DNA from 2 places in the Kocuria sp. KKT182 genome. Region 2 is predicted to be linked to the other one. Evidence: predicted binding sites of a transcription regulator. Region 2 holds the regulator's gene; the other holds the start of a gene.
What was found. The regulator LexA, encoded in region 2, represses DNA repair genes until DNA is damaged. The targets are predictions, from matches to a motif close to TCGAACANNTGTTCGA.
Positions count from the first base shown of each region.

Region 1: ACZ2G1_RS19510 (LexA family protein) is a predicted target of LexA. The motif match lies at 2,269-2,284, and genes of this name have one in related genera.

Region 1 is NZ_JBVMVZ010000003.1:96,924-103,729, reverse strand. Features, by position in the region: gene ACZ2G1_RS19525 (hypothetical protein) at 1-372, opposite strand, end outside; gene ACZ2G1_RS19520 (hypothetical protein) at 583-798, shown strand; gene ACZ2G1_RS19515 (hypothetical protein) at 1,066-2,166, shown strand; gene ACZ2G1_RS19510 (LexA family protein) at 2,295-2,735, shown strand; gene ACZ2G1_RS19505 (Y-family DNA polymerase) at 2,750-4,009, shown strand; gene ACZ2G1_RS19500 (hypothetical protein) at 4,502-4,642, shown strand; gene ACZ2G1_RS19495 (hypothetical protein) at 4,776-4,979, opposite strand; gene ACZ2G1_RS19490 (glutaredoxin domain-containing protein) at 4,998-5,261, shown strand; gene ACZ2G1_RS19485 (hypothetical protein) at 5,336-5,665, shown strand; gene ACZ2G1_RS19480 (ParA family protein) at 5,748-6,539, shown strand; gene ACZ2G1_RS19475 (hypothetical protein) at 6,572-6,806, shown strand, end outside.
Region 2 is NZ_CM145757.1:157,339-164,144, forward strand. Features, by position in the region: gene ACZ2G1_RS00680 (ATP-dependent DNA helicase) at 1-1,873, shown strand, start outside; gene lexA (transcriptional repressor LexA) at 2,025-2,804, opposite strand; gene ACZ2G1_RS00690 (LysM peptidoglycan-binding domain-containing protein) at 3,149-3,577, shown strand; gene ACZ2G1_RS00695 (histidinol-phosphate transaminase) at 3,668-4,771, shown strand; gene hisB (imidazoleglycerol-phosphate dehydratase HisB) at 4,916-5,545, shown strand; gene hisH (imidazole glycerol phosphate synthase subunit HisH) at 5,542-6,327, shown strand; gene ACZ2G1_RS00710 (hypothetical protein) at 6,324-6,485, shown strand; gene priA (bifunctional 1-(5-phosphoribosyl)-5-((5-phosphoribosylamino)methylideneamino)imidazole-4-carboxamide isomerase/phosphoribosylanthranilate isomerase PriA) at 6,546-6,806, shown strand, end outside.

The sequences.
Region 1 (6,806 bases), on a different replicon from region 2:
GCTGCGGGCAAGGACCTGCCGGACGCTTTTGTCTTTGCCCACCTTGGAGAACGCTGTCCCGATGCTCAGTTCACACCCGCTGTGGCGCAACAGGATGTGTCCATATTCGTGCGCCACGATGTGCCTGACGAACGCATCGGACTGCACGCATCCCTCGTCATGGAAAATGTAGGACTGCGTCTCTGTCCTCATCCACACGCCAGTGACTGAACGACCAAGGCTCTGCGGAGCTGGTCCAACGCTGATCTTGTATCCGTGCTGCCGTTCAACGGCCGCGTGTATGTCCGGCCAGGACCTCAATGACGAGGCATTGGGTAGTAACTGGTCGAGATCAACGCTGGGAAGGCGCAGGGGGAGAGCCAGGACTTTCACCTCATGACTGTACCGGGAGTGGCGCGCACGAGTCGGCTCGCGCCTGAAGGGTGGGGCTAGTGCGTATGTCGGTAGAAGAGCCTACCGGTCATGTTCTACCATGAACATGTTCACGCTTCCTTGTAGAGCGCCTTGTGCAAATGTACTTCAGCTGGGAAACACGCCGCTTTGCTGTGGGCAAATGTGCATTTACCGTGGCAGACTGGCGCTATGACCGAGTACAAGCCACCGAAGATGATCGGGCGCAAAGTGCCGTTCAGCATGCGCCTGACCCTGGATCAACACCGGTTGGCAGCAGAGAACGCTTCTCACGTGGGGCTCTCCATGGCTGAGTACATCGGCGCGCTCATCGAGCGTGACTCGGGAAGGACCAACAAGCTCGACAACCCACAGGAGACAGAACTCCCCCTCAGCAACACCGCTTAAACGACTGACGGCCCGCCGGGCAAGGCGGGCCGTCGAAGTCAATCAGCTGTCCCAGGTCGCCAAACTCGTGACAGCTGGTTCAACAGAACTGAATCAGGAACCTCATGAACCCAATACCAGGGGACTGTTGTGTCCCCTAGTGTACCTGAGGCGCGTCCGCAAATGGACCCCTCTTCACTCAGTCACGCCGATTTTCGGTCACATTCCGCCCCTGACGTTGCCCTCGAGGCCGCTGGGGAGTTCCCCTCACGTCGCCGGCGGGTGCGGGTGGAGCACGAGCGTTCCAAGGCCGTCGTGCTGCGGGCGGTGCCCAAGGGTTGCCAGCTCGCCAAGCACGTCGCCGCCTGGCGCCGGGCGGTGCTGGAGCACCCCAGCCTCGACCAGCTGCGTGCCGATGCCCGAGCGAACCTGCTGGCCGTGGTCGAGATCATCTGCCACCAGCAGGACCCCGCCTCGCGCACCTGGCGCACGACCTGGGACTGGGTCGCTGCGAAGATCGACCGCTCCCGCTCCACCGTGGCGCGGGTGATCCGCCACTTGCGCGAGTGCGGGCTGCTGGCCGTGGTGGCCACCGGCCGCAGCGCGGGGCGCACCCCGGCCGCCACCGGTCGCACCCGGGGCGAGGCCCCCGTCTACGCGCTCATCCACAGCACCGTCCAGCCGGCAGTCGAGCCTGTGGAACTAACTGACACCCCGGTCCCCACGAAGTGGGAGAATCTTTCCCCGCACGCGCGCGAAGAGGTTTCCCCAAAGGACGCGGCTGCGCCGCGACCCACCCGAAAGCGCGCCGCGCAGCGGCGCGAGGTGGTCACCGCCCTGAAACGTCGTACAGCCCCGCTGTGGCCCCGTCATGCGACGACGGAGCCTTTGACGAAGCGGGTGACCCGTCGGGCGCAGAAGGAGACTCAGCGGGCGGCCGCCCTGGAGCTCCAGCACGAGGCCATCGTGCTGCGCCAGCTCACCACCGCCCACGTCACCAGCGTGTGCAAGCCGTTCTTCGAGGCCAGATGGACCATCGCCGACGTGCTCACCGCCCTGGACTGGACCCCTCAGGGCACCCGCTACGGCTTCCTCACCGTGGAGGGCATCGACAACCCCGCCGCCTGGCTGGCCGCCCGCATGCGCGCCTGGACCCACCCCGACGGCACCCCCCTACGCTCCCGCGACCAGCGTGTCGCCGCCGAGGCCGCCCAGCGCCGCGCGGCAGCACGGGCAGCCGCCGAACGCTACGCCGCCCGCACGGCTGCCTCCGCGGCCTCCCCAGCGTCCTCCCCCGTGCCTGGCCCCCGCCGGCCGTTCCGGCAACGCTGGGCCGCCCAGATCGCCGCCGGCCAGAACCAAGCCGCCGGCGCCGCCTCGGCTCCGTAGTCGGGCCCCTTGGCGTGTCCGGTCAGCGGGGGAGAATCCGCAGCATCGGCACTAGCCAAACCGTATATTTGTACGGTTCTATTGTGTTTATGGGCTGAGGTTTAGAATATGTGTTCTATTCTGACGGCATGAGACACCCAGTACCGCTCACCATTGACCGCCCCGTGCTGGTCTCTGCGGTCCTGGTCCGAGTCCCGGCTGGCTTCCCCTCCCCTGCCCAGGACAGCTTCGACGACGGCCGGATCGACCTCAACGAGGTCCTGATCAGAGACGTGACCTCCACCTACCTCTTCCGCGTCACCGGAGACTCCATGGAAGGCATCGGGATCTACTCCGGCGACGAAGTCCTCGTGGACCGCTCCCTGACCCCCAGGCACGGCGATGTCGTGATCGCCGTCCTCGACGGGGACTTCACCATCAAAACCCTCCACGTCCACCCCGAGAAGGTCGTGCTGCACCCGGAGAACCCGGCCTACCCCGACGTGGAGGTCCCGTCCCTGTCGACCCTGCAGATCTGGGGTGTCGTGGTCTACGGCATCCGCCACGTCAACCAGCGGAAGCTGCACTAGGACGGTGGCCCGCGGTGATCGCCCTGGTCGACGTGAACAACTTCTACGCCTCCTGCGAGGCCCTCTTCGAACCCTCGCTGGCCGGCAAGCCGCTGGTGGTGCTCTCCAACAACGACGGGTGTGTCGTTGCCCGCAGCGCTGAGGCCAAAGCCCTGGGGATCAAGATGGGTGACCCCTGGTTCCAGCTGCGCGCCGACGCGAGTCGGTGGGGACTGGAAAAGCGGTCCTCCAACTACCAGCTGTATGCGGATCTGTCCGAGCGGGTGATGCTGCTGCTGGCCCGCCACGCGCTGGGTCAGGAGGTGTACTCCATCGATGAGTGCTTCCTCCTGCCCCCGGAGGGCACCCCGGCCGATCAGGTGCGGTGGGCACGCCGGCTCAAAGCCACCGTGGCCCGCAATGTCGGGCTGCCGGTGAGCATTGGGATCGCCAGCTCGAAGACGCGGGCGAAGATCGCCACCGAGGCCGCGAAGAAGCTGCCGGCCACCGGTGGGGTGGTGCACTGGGACCAGGCCCCGGAGGGATACTGGGACCGGCTCATGGAGGCGTTGCCGGTCACAGAGGTCTGGGGGATCGCCGGGCGGCTGGCGAAACGACTGGAGGCGATGGGGATCGAGACCGTCGCCGACCTGCGCGATGCCGACCCGGTGGCCATCCGGCACCAGTTCTCCGTGGTGCAGATGCGCACGGTGCTCGAGCTCAACGGCTTCCCCGCCATCCCCGTCGAAGACGAGGTCGCGACCAAGCAACAGATCTTGGTCTCCCGGTCGTTTCCGGACCCGATTTGGGATCCGGAGATCGTCGGGGCGGCGGTGGCCGAGTTCTCCCAACGCGCCTCCCGTCGGCTCCGGAAGGAAGGCGAGGTCGCCGGACGCCTCACCGTCTTCGCCACCACCTCACCCCACCGGCCCGGACCCACCCACAATGTCTCCGCCCACGTGCGCCTGGCCGTGCCCACCAACGAGCCCGGACCCCTGGTGGCCGCAGCCCGGGCGGCCCTGGTGCCCAAGCTCATGCACGGGATGTCCTACATGCGCGCCGGGATCCTCTGCGCGGACCTCGCTCCCGAGGGCGCCGTGCCGGTTCTGCCCGGGGTGCTCGAGCAGCCCGCCCCGATCGGGGAGCTCATCGACGCGGTCAACCGACGCTTTGGCACCGGCACCCTCGCCCTGGGAAGGCTCGGCGCCCACTCCCCCGCCCCCTGGGCCAATCGCCAAGCAGATCTCTCCCCGCGCTACACCACCGACTGGAACGAGCTCCGCACCGTCTCCTGAACACGCGCTTCTTAGCTGGGCCGCATTAGGACTGACCTACTCCCCCAGCCGATCAAGGCGACAGTCCTCCTTGGGACTGGGGTGGCGGACGATGGCTGCCGCACATTTCCTCGGCCCTGGCGGGCCTCCAAAATGATTGCCCAAGGGAAGCTGCGGGAACCTGGGAGCCCGGACTGGACCGGGATCACTACCAGCACCTTGTTTGGGGTCGAGGTGGCGTACAACAGTTATGGGGTAAAAGGATAGTTTGGAAATAATGGAGGCTAATACTCCAATTAGGGAGTGTGAGGGGGTGGAGGTGTCCAGGGAGAATGGGAGCTTTGGGCGTCCGCTCAGCCCTCTGAGCTCCACCGGCTCAGTCATTTTCTGGGCACTGGGGTTCACGAGAAGTAGCAGGCTGGGGTGAGCCGGCATCCGCAGGCTTCGACGCATGCCCACCCCGCTGAAGCTTTAGCAGGGTGGGCATGTCGCTGCACGAAGAAGGAGCCCAACATGAAGATCGTCGGCAGGATCCGATTCACGGCGACCCAGGAGGTTGAAGCGGAGGCTGAGAATTATGTTGCCGCCCGCGAGCAGCTGCTCGCGTCCATCTCCGAGGGATTCGAGCTATTCCACGTTCGCAGGGACTCTTAGACGGCCATCCTTGCGCGTGATGTCCGCGCGGATGCTGACGCCCCCTGCCGACTGCTCGTTGGTGGGGGCTTTTGTCCGCCCGACTATCCCTAACTTCTTCCTCAAAATCATCCATTCACGCCATTTACCCCATTCATATAATGGAGTAAATCGATGGTATAAGTTCCGAAGTCAGACCGGTTGGCGAGGATGGCCTCAGTACTTCGACATCGCCCAAGTGCTCTACCCGTACGGTGTTCCCGGTGCAGGCACCGCCGGAGTCGTTGCCGTCCTCGACGATGACGATGACGGTGCGGTCGCCGGGCACAACCTCTACGTCAAGGACCTGCTCTTCCATTGAGCCCAGGAGGGCATCATGACCACCATCACCCTTTACACCCTCCCTGGGTGTGTGGACTGCCAGGCCGCCGGCCAGGCCATGGACCGCAAGGACATCCCCTTCGGCCTGATCAATGTCGCCTCCCTGCCCGCGGCCGCCGACTTCCTCCGCGACCTGGGCTACCAGGGAGTGCCCGTGACTGTCGTCCGCGACGGCGACGGCACAGTCCAGGACCACTGGCACGGCCTGCGCCCGGACAAGCTTCACGCCCTGGTGCGACAACGCGCCGAGCTGACCTGACCGATCACCCGCAGATCCACGGCACCCCTCACGTCCGGACCCCGCGAAGTCCATCCGCCCCCCAGGAGGACGCCATGACCGTCCAGCCCGAACACGCAACCAGCAAGCACCGGGCGACCGCCCAAGAAGCGACACGGGCCGCCCAGGAGGTCCTGGCCGAGATCGAGAAGCTACGCGCGGCCGCCCAGGCCGCTGCCGACAACGAGAAGTACACCCAGTGGCTCACCCGCCACGCCCAGCGCCTCGAGGTGCTGGCGCGGAAGGCCCAGCATCTGGCGGATGCCGCCACCGAGGCGTGCCTCAACGCCGGCCACCTCCACGGGGAGCACCTGGTGGAGGTCACCGCCACCGCCTGTCGCGCCCGCGACGACCTCTACCGCGTGTACTTCTCCATCACCGCCTGAGACCCGTCAACACACCTCTGCATTCCATTTACTTAACGACTCCATTTACTAAACTGAGGCAAACACTCAAAGGAGGCACCGTATGGACATCCTTGCCACCGTGCTGCAGAAGGGTGGCGTGGGCAAGACCACCACGGCCTACCACCTCATCCGCGCCGCCCAGCGCGCGGACAAGCGCGTGCTCGCCATCGACATGGACCCGCAGGGCAACCTCACCACCGCCCTAACCCCCGAACGGCTCCCCCTGGACGAGGTCAGCCTGGCCGATGTCATCAACCCCCAGCAGGCACCGGGGGAGGACCCTGTCACGCTGGCCGACGTCATCGTGTCGACCATCTGGCCCGGCGTGGACCTGGCCCCCACGGTGGGGCGGGCCCTGGCGATCATCGAGCAAGAACTCACCCAGGCACCCCGCACCGAGGAACGCGCCCGGACCCTCCAGCGCGCCCTTCAGGGGGTGGGGGAGCGCTACGACCTGGTCATCATCGACTGCCCGCCGAACCTGGGCATGCTCACCGTCAACGCCCTGGTGGCCGCCCACGGGGCCGTGCTGGTCACCGAGGCCGGCCTGTTCGCCGCCGATGGGGTGGCCCTGATGCGCGACACCATCGGCTCCGTGCAGCAGCACTACAACCCCGACCTCACCATCCGCGGGGTGCTACTCAACAAGTGGGAGCCGACGACCCTGGCCGGGCGCGAATGGCGACTGACCCTCCAAGAAGCCCTGGGGGAGCAGCTGCTGGACCCGCCCATCCCCAAACGCGCGGTGATCCGCGACGCCATCGAGACCGGCGACGCCCTGGACCACATCAAGGGCGGCCAGTCCATGGCCGAGCTCTACACCCGCCACCTGGCCAAGATCACCAGCCGCTGAGCCGTCCCGGCACGAAAGGAACGACCCCCACCATGAGCACCGCAGGACGCCGCCGGAAATCCACCTTCCTCACCGGCCAAGACGCCGTCGCCCCCTCCATCACCGACACCACCGCCCCCGCGCCGGAGGTCGCAGCACCCGCCGCACCACAGGAGACGGCGCCGGCGCCTGCGGCCGAGCAGAAGAAGGGGAACGCCACGGACACCCGCCGTCGCCTCCAGGTCCAGATGGACATCGACGACCTCGCCGAACTGCGCTCGGCCTACA
Region 2 (6,806 bases):
CGGCACCGGCAAGTCCCTCGCGTACCTGGCCCCGCTCGTGGAGCACGCCCAGCGCGCGGACAAGCCGGTGGTCGTGGCCACCGCGACGCTCGCGCTGCAGTCGCAGATCGTCGGCCGGGACGTGCCGCGCCTGCTGGCCGCCCTCGAGGGCGAGCTCGAGCGGGACGTGGACGTGGCCCTGCTCAAGGGCCGCAGCAATTACGCGTGCCTGCACAAGATCGAGGGCGGCTACCCGTCCGACGACGAGCCCGGCGCGCTCTTCGCGCTGCCCGACGCCGCCCCGCACCCCGGCCCGCCGCAGCCCGAGGCCGCCGAGAACCCCGGGCGGCTGGGGCAGGAGGTCCAGCGCCTGCGCGAGTGGGCCCGCGAGACCGGGACCGGCGACCGGGACGAGGTGCTCCCCGGGGTCAGCGACCGCGCCTGGCGCCAGGTGTCGGTCACGGCCAAGGAGTGCCTGGGCCGCAGCTGTCCCCTGGTCGAGGACTGCTTCGCGGAGCTCGCCAAGCAGCGGGCCGGTGAGGCCGACATCGTCATCACCAACCACGCCCTGCTCGCGATCAACGCGTTCGAGGGCATCACGGTGCTGCCCGAGCACGACGTCGTGGTCATCGACGAGGCCCACGAGCTCCAGGACCGGGTGACGGGCGCCGTCACCGGACAGCTCTCCGCGGCGATGGTCCGCTCGGCCGCCGCGTCCGCGCGCAAGCACACCTCCGCGAGCCCCGACTCGCTCACCGCCGGGGCCGCCAACCTCGAGGCCGCCCTGATGGGCGCTCCCGCCGAGCTGCTGCACCGCGGCCTCGGGGACGCCCAGGCGGCGGCCGTGGCCCAGATCCGGGACGCCGCCCGCACCGTGATGACCGAGTCCAAGGCAGGTCCCGGGGAGAAGGACGGGGACGCCGGCCGGCAGATGGCCCGCTCCCGGGTGAGCGACGTCCTCGACCTGGCCGAGCGGATCCTCGCCGCCGAGGAGCACCGCGAGGTGCTGTGGATCTCGCGCCAGGGCGGCTGGGAGCCGGGCCGCGGCTACGTGCCCGCGGAGGACACCGACCCGGCGACCCTGCACGTGGCCCCGCTCAGCGTGGCCGGCACCCTGCGGGAGGGGCTCTTCGACGGGCGCACCGTGGTCCTCACCTCCGCCACCCTGTCCGTCGGCTCGTCCTTCGACTCCGCCGCCGGCGCCCTCGGCCTGCGGGGCGAGGGCGCCCCGCGCTGGGAGGGCGTGGACGTCGGCAGCCCGTTCGACTACCCGAAGCAGGGCATCCTCTACCTCGCCAAGCACCTGGAGAAGCCCGGCCGCCGGCTCACGGAGGCCCAGCTGGACGAGATGCTGGCCCTGCTGGAGGCCTCCAGGGGCGGGGCCCTCGGGCTCTTCTCCTCCCGCCGGGCGGCGGAGGAGGCGGCCGAGGCGCTCCGCGGGCGCACCGACCTGCCGATCCTGTGCCAGGGGGAGTCCTCGCTCGCGGGACTCGTCCAGGAGTTCACCGACGACCCGGCCACGAGCCTGTTCGGCACGATGAGCCTGTGGCAGGGCGTCGACGTCCCGGGGGCCTCGTGCCGGCTCGTGATGATCGACCGGATCCCCTTCCCGCGCCCGGACGACCCGCTGGCGAGCGCCCGCAGCCGCGCCGCGGAACGGGCCGGCGGCAACGGGTTCATGTCCGTGTCCGCGACGCACGCGGCCGTGCGGCTCTCCCAGGGGGCCGGGCGGCTCATCCGCGCGGGCGGGGACCGGGGCGTCGTGGCGATCCTGGACTCCCGGATCGCGACCGCCCGCTACGGCGGCTTCCTCCGCGGGTCCCTGCCGCCGCTGTGGACCACCACGGACCGCCAGGTGGTGCTCGGCGCCCTGCAGCGGCTCTCCGTGGGCTGAGCACGTCCGGCGGACGCCCGGGGTCTCCCCGGACCGCGCCGGGCCCGCACGGGGTGCGGACAGCAGGAGGTGTCCGGACGGCGGCCGGCCCGGACGGCAACGGGCCCCCCCACCGGCGGCGGAGGGCCCGGGTGCCGGGGCGTGCGGCGGCTCAGAGGCTGCGCAGCACCGAGACGACCTTGCCCATCACGGTGGCGTGGTCGCCGAGGATCGGCTCGTAGCGCGTGTTCTGCGGCAGCAGCCAGGTGTGGCCGTCCCGCTGGCGGAAGGTCTTGACCGTGGCCTCGTCGTCGAGCAGGGCGGCCACGATGTCACCGTTGTCGGCGGCGCTCTGCCGGCGCACCACCACCCAGTCGCCGTCGCAGATCGCGGCGTCGATCATCGAGTCGCCCTTGACGCGCAGCATGAACAGCTCGCCGTGCCCGACCAGCTGGCGGGGCAGCGCGAGGACGTCCTCCACGGACTGCTCGGCCGTGATCGGCCCGCCGGCGGCGATGTGGCCCACCAGGGGGACCATCGTCACGTCCGCCGAGGTGGACAGCTCGGCCACGGCGTTCTGGGCGGCGGGACGAGCGGTCCGGCTCGCCGGTGCCGCCGGGGCCTCCTGCGACGGCTCGGCGGACTCCGCCCCGGCGGTCCCGCGCAGCTGCAGGGGAGTGAGCACCTCCATGGCCCGCGGGCGCTTGGGGTCGCGGCGCAGATAGCCCAGCTTCTCGAGCTGGGCGAGCTGGTGGGTGACGCTGGAGAGCGAGGCCAGGCCCACGAGGTCCCCGATCTCCCGCATGGACGGCGGATAGCCGTGCTCGGCGATGGAGCGCTGGATGGCCTCGAGGATGGTGCGCTGGCGCACGGTGAGCCCGCGGCTGCGCGAGCGTGCCCCGGGGCGGGCGCCCCGGGCGCGGGGCTCCTCGGGGGTGGGGGGCTGGGCCATGGGAGCGTCGTCCTTTCCCGTCCGGCTGCAGGTGCCGCAGCCGGTCTGCGCGGTCCCGGTTCCGATGTCGGACCCGGGTGGTTCGATGGGTCCCGGTCGGCAGGCGCAGGGGATCCGCAGCGCGCGCCGGCCGGGGGCCCGGACCTGTCCTCAGCCTAGGCGACACGCCGTGTGTGTTCAAACATATGTACGACCCGCTGTCGACAGCATTCGCAGACACGTGCTAGACATGGGTCATCGGTATTCGAAAGTATGTTCGATCGAATGGAGGCCCGCGAGGGTCGTCGACCGGACCGGTGTTCGAGATCGCCCGCTCCGTGCGGGAACGTCAAGGAGTTCATGTCATGAGTGCCAGTGCCACCCTCACCGCCGTCGTCGCCCGCCGCCGCGAGTCCGCAGGATCCGCCCGGGGGCTCGGCCGTGCGCTCCGGCGGGCCCGTCCCGGCCGCTCCGCGTCCCGCACCCCGCTGACCCTGACCCGCCGCGGCCGCCTGGTGTTCCTGGGGCTGCCCGTCCTGGCCGGCTCCGCCGCCCTGGTGGTGCTCGCCGTGATCTTCCTCGTCCCCTCGACGGCCACGGCCACGAGCGCACCCGTCCCGGGCTCCGGGACCGAGCAGACCACCGTGTTCCCCGGGCAGAGCCTGTGGGAGCTCGCCGTGGCGGCCGATCCGGACCGGGACCCGCGGGAGGTCATGGACGAGATCGTGGAGCTCAACGACCTGGACAGCTCCGTGCTCGTGGCCGGCCAGCTCCTCGAGGTCCCGGCCGCCTGAGCCGCCCGCCCGATCAGCACGCCCCGCTCTGTACGCCCCGCTCTGTACACCCCGATCTGTACGCCCCGGGCGGAGCACTAAACTGTCCGGGTGACGCAGAACCTGGACCGACTCAACGCCCTCCCGCTCCGCGACGACCTGCGCGGCAAGACGCCGTACGGCGCCCCGCAGCTCGACGTCGCCGTGGCGCTCAACACCAACGAGAACACTCATCCGGTCCCGGCGGACGTGCACGCGGCGATCGTCCGGGAGGTCACCGAGGCGGCCTGGACCCTCAACCGGTACCCGGACCGCGAGTTCACCGCCCTGCGCGAGGAGCTCGCCGCGTACCTCGGCCACGGGCTCGGGCCCGGGAACCTGTGGGCGGCCAACGGGTCCAACGAGATCCTGCAGCAGATCCTGCAGGCCTTCGGCGGCCCGGGCCGCACCCTGCTCAGCTTCGTCCCCACCTACTCGATGTACCCGCTGCTGGCCTCCGGCACGCACACCGGCTTCGTCGCCGGGGAGCGGGCGGCGGACTTCGGCCTGTCCGCGGAGTCCGCGGCCGAGCAGGTGCGCCGGCACCGCCCCGACGTGGTCTTCCTCTGCTCGCCCAACAACCCGACCGGCACCGCGCTGGGCTCGGACGTGGTCACCGCCGTGTACGAGGCGGGGGAGGAGTTCCGCACCGTCGTGGTGGTCGACGAGGCGTACGCGGAGTTCTCCCACGGCGGCACCCCCACCGCGCTCACGCTGCTCGAGGGCCGGCCCCGGCTGATCGTCTCCCGCACCATGAGCAAGGCGTTCGCGCTCGCCGGCGCCCGCCTCGGCTACTTCGCGGCGGCGCCGGAGGTCGCCGACGCCGTGCGCCTGGTCCGGCTGCCGTACCACCTCTCCGCCGTCACCCAGGCCACGGCCCTGGCGGCCCTGCGCCACTCGGAGTCGCTGCTGGCCAACGTGGAGGACATCAAGGTCCAGCGCGACCGGATCGTCGACGAGCTCAAGCGGATCGGGCTGGAGCCGGCCGAGTCGGACTCCAACTTCGTGTTCTTCGGCGGCATGGAGGACTCCCGGGCCGTGTGGGGGGAGCTGCTCGAGGACGGGGTGCTCGTGCGGGACGTCGGGATCCCCGGCCACCTGCGCGTCACCGCCGGCACCGAGGAGGAGACCACCGCGTTCCTGACCAGCATGGAGCGGATCGTCTCCGCCGGCTGAGGGGCCCCGGGGCCGGGTCCTCCCGACCCGGATAGCATGGAGGCAGACCACCACCACCGGGCCCGGGGCGCCGCCGTGCGTCCCGGCCCGGACCACCCGCGGCCCACCGACGGCCGTGCCGCGCCCGCGAGGAGTTCCCACCGAATGAGCGACCAGACCACCACCGGCACCCGTGCGCCCCGCCGCGCCGCCCTGGAGCGGCGCACGAGCGAGTCCACGGTGTCCGTCGAGATCGACCTCGACGGCACCGGCGAGAACGACATCGACACCTCGGTGCCCTTCTACGACCACATGCTCACCGCGCTGTCGAAGCACTCCCTGATCGACATGCGGATCCGGGCGACCGGGGACACCCACATCGACGTCCACCACACCGTCGAGGACACCGCGATCGTCCTCGGGGACGCCCTGCGCCAGGCGCTGGGCGAGAAGGCCGGGATCCGCCGATTCGGCGAGGCCACCGTCCCGCTGGACGAGGCCCTGGCCAACGCCGTGGTCGACATCTCCGGCCGGCCCTACGCGGTGCACACCGGCGAGCCGGAGGGCCAGCAGTACCATCTCATCGGCGGGCACTTCACCGGCTCCATGGTCCAGCACGTCTTCGAGTCCCTGGCCCACCACGCCGGGATCTGCCTGCACGTCACGCTGCTGGCCGGCCGGGACCCGCACCACATCGCCGAGGCCCAGTTCAAGGCCCTGGCCCGCGCGCTGCGCCAGGCCGTGGAGCCCGATCCCCGGGTCCGCGGCATCCCGTCCACGAAGGGGGCCCTGTGAGCACCGACGGCACCACCGCGACGGACGGCACCACCGCGACCGACGGCGCCGGCCGGCCCACCGTCACGGTCCTCGACTACGGCGCCGGCAACGTGCGCTCGGCCGTGCGCGCCCTCGAGGCCGCCGGCGCGGACGTGGTGCTCAGCGCCGACCCCGAGGCGGTGCTCGACGCCGACGGCCTCGTGGTCCCCGGCGTCGGCGCGTTCGCCGCCGTCATGGACGGTCTGCGCTCCGTGGACGCGCTGCGCCTGATCGGCCGCCGCCTCGCCGGCGGACGGCCCGTGCTGGGCATCTGCGTGGGCCTGCAGGTCCTCTTCGACTCCGGGGTGGAGCACGGCCAGGAGACCGAGGGCATGGGCGAGTGGCCCGGCGTCGTCGAACGGCTGAAGGCCGACGTCGTCCCGCACATGGGCTGGAACACGGTCGACCCGCCCGAGGGCAGCGTCCTGTTCCGGGGCATCGAGGACCAGCGCTTCTACTTCGTGCACTCCTACGGGGTGCAGGAGTGGGACTTCCCGCAGAGCATCCAGAAGATGCGGCCGCCGCAGGTCACCTGGTCCGACCACGGCGGGCGCTTCATCGCCGCTGTGGAGAACGGGGCCCTGTGCGCCACGCAGTTCCACCCCGAGAAGTCCTCCGAGGCGGGCATCCAGCTGCTGCGCAACTGGCTCGGCACCCTGCCGCGCACGGGACGCCTCGACCACCTCAAGGCCGGCGACCCCCTCGGCGGGGACACCCTGGCCGGCCGGCCGACCCTGGAGAGCCAGGACGGCGCCGCGTGAGCGCGGCCGTCGTCGTCATGGTGCTCGGGGCGTTCGTCGCCGGCGGCGCCATCTCGTTCCACCAGCAGCGCAAGCCGCTGTGGACGGTCGTCCTCCTGGCCGCCGTCGCGGCGGCCCTCGTCGGCTACGGCTGGTACGCCTGGTTCCAGGGCCGCTGAGCCCCGGGCCCACCCCGAACGCCCGCACACCCGCACCCGAGCACCGAGAGAAGAGAACCCATGTCCCTGAGCGAGACCCCCCGCCTCCAGCTGCTGCCCGCCGTCGACGTCGCGGACGGCCAGGCCGTGCGCCTGGTCCAGGGCGAGGCCGGCTCCGAGACCGGCTACGGCGACCCGCTCGAGGCCGCCCTCGCGTGGCAGGAGGCCGGCGCCGAGTGGATCCATCTCGTGGACCTCGACGCCGCCTTCGGCCGCGGCGACAACATCGACGTCCTCCGCCGCGTGGCCGCCGAGCTGGAGCTGAAGGTCGAGATGTCCGGC